2 regions of the Luteococcus sp. H91 genome follow, and region 1 is predicted to be linked to the other one. Evidence: riboswitches for the same ligand, from Rfam matches in the RefSeq annotation. Region 1 holds a riboswitch; the other holds the start of a gene.
What was found. Region 1 has a riboswitch for cobalamin ahead of AAEX57_RS07710 (VWA domain-containing protein). Riboswitches for the same ligand answer to the same signal wherever they lie in the genome.
Positions count from the first base shown of each region.

Region 2: another riboswitch for cobalamin. It lies ahead of AAEX57_RS09225 (hypothetical protein); the one in region 1 lies ahead of AAEX57_RS07710 (VWA domain-containing protein).

Region 1 covers NZ_JBCDMV010000013.1:43,885-46,265, reverse strand. Annotated here, with positions in the region: gene AAEX57_RS07710 (VWA domain-containing protein) at 1-1,210, opposite strand, end outside; cobalamin riboswitch at 1,238-1,390, opposite strand; gene AAEX57_RS07705 (polynucleotide kinase-phosphatase) at 1,431-2,381, opposite strand, start outside.
Region 2 covers NZ_JBCDMV010000016.1:3,130-5,510, forward strand. Annotated here, with positions in the region: gene AAEX57_RS09220 (hypothetical protein) at 1-176, shown strand, start outside; gene AAEX57_RS09225 (hypothetical protein) at 271-933, opposite strand; adenosylcobalamin-variant (AdoCbl-variant) riboswitch at 1,021-1,102, opposite strand; gene AAEX57_RS09230 (class I SAM-dependent methyltransferase) at 1,148-1,744, opposite strand; gene truA (tRNA pseudouridine(38-40) synthase TruA) at 1,741-2,381, opposite strand, start outside.

The sequences.
Region 1 (2,381 bases):
CCGTGCTGGGGGAGTCGGGGCCCGTGGTGGGCGGCTCCGGCGAGGTCAGCTCACCGTCGTCGCCCTCACCGCCTTTTGGGTCGCGATCATCCTCCGGGGCGTCGGGGCTGTCGGCTGGGTCCGGTTGCTCATCTGGCTCGGGCGGCAGCTCGTCGTCGCCCAGCAGCTGGTCCAGCAGGTCCTCGTCCAGACCGGGCGCGTCGAAGGGATTGCGTCGACGACGGTGCGGCAGCGCCAGCAGCGCGGCCTGTCGGATGTCGATCTTGGTCACGGCGGTGCGGCCCTGCCACGCGGCGTGAGTGATGGCGGTGCGGGCGGTGACGATGTCGGCGCGCAGCCCGTCCACCTCGAAGGCGGCGCAGATCTCGGCGATCTTCAGCAGTGCCGCTTCCCCCAGTCGGACGCTGGGCAGCAGCTCGGTGGCGCGGGCGATCCGTTCGCTCAGGGTCTCGTCGGCCGTCCGGTAGTGGGCCTGGAAGCCGGCCGGGTCGGCGTCGTAGGCCATCCGGCGACGCACCACCTCGGCGCGCAGCTGCCAGTCCCGCGGGGCGGCCACCTCGACGGTCAGGCCGAAGCGGTCCAGTAACTGCGGGCGCAGCTCGCCCTCCTCCGGGTTCATGGTGCCGATCAGCACGAAGCGCGCCGCGTGCTCGATCGAGACGCCGTCGCGTTCCACCGTCGCCCCGCCCATGGCGGCGGCATCCAGCAGCAGATCCACCAGGTGGTCGTGCAGCAGGTTCACCTCGTCGACGTAGAGGATCCCGCGGTGCGCCTTGGCCAGCAGCCCGGGCTCGAACTCCACATTGCCGTGTGACAAGGCACTTTCCAGGTGGATGGAGCCCAGCACCCGGTCTTCGGTAGCGCCGACGGGCAACTCCACCAGCCGCACCGCCCGGCTGGTGACCGAGTCCGCGTCGAAGGGGCCGTCGGGTGAGGTGGCGCGCGGATCGGCCGGGTCGATGGAGAAACGGTCGCCCTGGAAGACGTCGATCGGGGGCAGGACGGCGGCCAGCGCGCGCACCGCGGTGGACTTCGCCGTGCCCTTCTCGCCGCGGACCAGCACCCCGCCGATCTGCGGCTGGATGGTGGTCAGCACCAGGGCCAGGCCCATCGCGTCGAGATTCTCGGATTCGCAGCCGACGATCGCGGAGAAGGGGAAGTGCTGGTGTGGCTGGGTCTGGTGTGGCTGGGTCTTTGGTGACAAGGGCATTCGAGGCTCCCGCTCAAGTGGCCGATGGATGGTCAGTGGCTCGAGGCCGGTCTTCGGACTCGTCGGGTGCGTGCGCGACGCCCCGGCTCACCGCAGCGGGCCTGTGCCGGATTCCCACCGGCTTCCCAGATTCTCCCCAACCCCCGGCGGACCGGTTCGGAGGCACCTCGGGCCTTGTCCGGCCCACTTTAGCGTCCTCCCACACCGGGCCACACCGTCGTCACAAGCGCGGATCCACCGGCTCCGACTCCATCGCCAGCACCGCGAAGACCGGCTCGTGCACCCGCCACAGCGGCTCGCCACGCACCAGACGGTGCAACGATTCCAGCCCCAGCGCGTACTCCCGCTGCGCCAGCGAGCGCTTCTTGCCCAGGTTGCGGCTCTTCAGCCGGGTGAGGTTGCGTTCCACCGTGTAGTCCGGACCGTAGATGATCCGCAGGTACTCCCGCCCGCGGACCTTGAGGCCGGGCTGCATCAGCGCGCCCTTCGTCGTGCGGCTCAGGTTGGCCAGCGGCTTGACCACCATTCCCTCGCCGCCCGCGCCGGTCAGCTGCTCCCACCAGGCCACTCCCTCGGCCACCGAGGCGGGATCCTCGACGTCCACCTCCAGCCGTCGGGTGCGACGGATCAGCTCCGGATCCGCCTCCGCCAGCCGGTCCGCGACGGCCAGATGCCAGCGATGGTCGCGGGTCTCGAAGGTGGCGCCTGCCGCCGCCAGTACCTGGAAGGGCGCCAGCTGCACCCCGTCCAGACCCCGAGTTGGCCAGGCATAACGGCGCCAGGCCTGGTCATAGGCGTGGGCATTGGCCAGGCTCTGCCGGGCGGTGGCCAGTTCCTCGGCCAGCTCCAGCCCGCGTCCGCCGCCAGCCTCCAGCGCCGCTACCTCGGCGGTCAACGACAACTTCGCGGCCGCGGCGACTGCGGCATACTGCTCCCGCAGCATTCCCTCCGACTTCAACGACCACGGCAACAGCTCGGCATCCAGCAGCAGCCAGTTGCTGCCCAGCTCCTCGAAGAGCCCGGCGGCGGTGGCGGCCCGGCGCAGTCGCCCGGTGAACTCGGCCTGCAACTTGGGCGGCAGGAAGGCCCGGCCGGTGCGGGTGTGCACAACGTCGCCGTCGTCGTGCAGGCGCACCACGGCCCGAGAGCCCATGTGCTTCTCCTGGCAGAC
Region 2 (2,381 bases), on a different contig from region 1:
CGGTGATCATCCCGCTCATCCTGGCGGGGTCGCGTCCCGGGCTGGGCTGGCTGCTGCTGATGGCAGCACCGGTCTACGGAGCGGCCCTGCTGGCCGGATCGGTGGTCTGGGGTGGCCGGGTGCTGGAGCGCAGCTGGCCCGAGGTGCTCAAGCAGGTCACCTACAGCAAGGAATGATCACCCCGGATGCCAGGCCTGCCCAGCGTCGCCCGGCCGTGCTGGCACGATCGGCAGGGCGACGCCGCGACGGGTGGATGGGCCTGCGGGAGGCTCAGGCCTTCTTGCGACGGCTGGCCAGGAAGGCGGCGACCCCGGCGCAGAGCAGCAGTGCCACCACGCCGATGGTGGCCCACGGGGTGCCCTTCTTGTCGGCCTTCTGCGCGGGGGCGGCGCTGGCGGGGGCCGACGGTGCAGCGCTCGTGCTGGCCGTCCCGGCCGCGGCATCCAGCGCGGGCATCGTCGGGGTGCACTTGGCGCCATAGCACCAGCCCTCCAAGGTGCCGGCCTTGGGCTTGGACTGGTCCGAACCCAGCTGGCTGAAGGTCCACTTCCCGCCCTTGGTTGCCGTGTAGTACTGCCAGAAGTTGCCGTCGAACTTCGCCGGGCACTTGGCCGGTTCGCCTTCCATGGCGCAGATCATCTGGCCCTTGGCATCCTTGGTGATCTTGACCCCGGCTTTGGTCAGCAGTTCGGTGCCGGTGGGGGCCACGTCGACGCACTTGTTGATCATGAGGTCGCCCTTGGAGCTCTGCACCACCAGCCAGATCTTGCCCTGGTCCAGGCAGTCGCTGGTCTCGTTGGCGGGCAGGATGCGGGCCGGGGCGTGGGCGACGTCCGACGGCAGGGGAGCGCCGACAGCGGCCAGCGGTGTCAGGGACAGGGTGGCCGCGGCGGCGCCGGTGGCGACGAGCTGGCGAGCGGTGGAGGTGAGCACGGTGGATCCTTTCGGCGGCCAGAAGACGGCCGCGGATGGCCACACCCGCGACTCGCCCGCAGACCACGACGGGTGGTGATGAGTCTGCCGACGCCGGGTGCTCCGACTGTACGGTTGCGGGTCAGTTCCGGGCTTGCACCGGATTCCCCCAGCGGCGGCAATGCGCCGAAGACTACTGCACGCGGCACTGCGGCGTCGCCGCGGTGCCTTTGGGTCAGCCGCCCGGGCGCACCTCCAGCACCCGGAAACCCTTGTGGGAGGCCAGACGCTCACAGGCATAACCCTGCTCGGTCAACCAGCGGGCCAGTGAGTCCGCGCCCAGGTTCTTGCCCACCACCATCACCGCGCGCCCGTTGGGCGCCAGCCGGGGGAGCCAGGTCAACAGCAGTTCGTGCAGCGCCGGCTTGCCGATCCGGATCGGCGGATTGCTCCAGATCTCGTCATAGCGGGTGGCCGGGTCGGCCTGCTCCGGCAGGAGGGCGTTGACCCGGTCCCCGGCGCCGATCGCCTCGGCATTCAGCCGGGTCAGCGCCAGGGCACGCTCGTTCACGTCGACGGCGTCCACCACACTGCCCGGGCAGGCGGCGGCCAGGGCGACGGCGATCGGGCCATAGCCACATCCAAGATCAAGAAGCCGGCCGCCGTCGTGCGGCGGCGCCACCTCGTCCAACATGATCTTGGTGGCCGGATCCAACCGGCTGCCGGAGAAGACCCCATTGGCCGTGGTCAGGGTGACGTCGTGGCCCCAGATGGTGGCCGTGATCTCGCGTCGCTTCTCCGGGCCGTCCGGGGTGCTGAAGTAGTGGCTCACGGGGCCTCCTGGGTGGTCTCGGGCAGGGTGCGCACGGCGCGGGAGAGCTCGGCGCGGGCGGCCAGCTGGTCGTCGTCCGGGTAGCCGACCTCTTCCAGACACAATCCCTTGGCGGGCATCACCAGTACGCCGTTGTGGCGTTTGGGCGAGGCCATCACCTGGGCCAGCCAGGCCTGGTCCTTGCGGCCGGTGCCGACGGTGGTCATGGCGCCCATCAAGGAACGCACCATCGAGTGGCAGAAGGCGTCGGCCACGACGGTGTACTTCAGCGCCCCGTCGGCGCTGCGCTCCACCCGCAGCCCGGTCAGGGTGCGGATGGTGGTGGCACCGTCGCGCGGCTTGCAGAAGGGTGCAAAGTCGTGCAGGCCCAGCAGCATCCGGGCGGCATCATTGGTGGCCTCCACGTCGACGACGCCGCGGATCTGCGCGACGTGCCCGCGCAGCAGCGGATCGGGCCGGGAGACCTCGTCCCAGACCCGGTAGACATAGCGACGCCAGATGGCGGAGAAGCGGGCGTCGAAACCCTCGGGCGCCCGGGAGACCCGACGGACCTGCAGGTCCTCGTCGAGGACACGATCCAGACGCCGTTGCAGCCGGGAGGTGTCGACATCGGACGGCAGGTCGACGTGGGCCACCT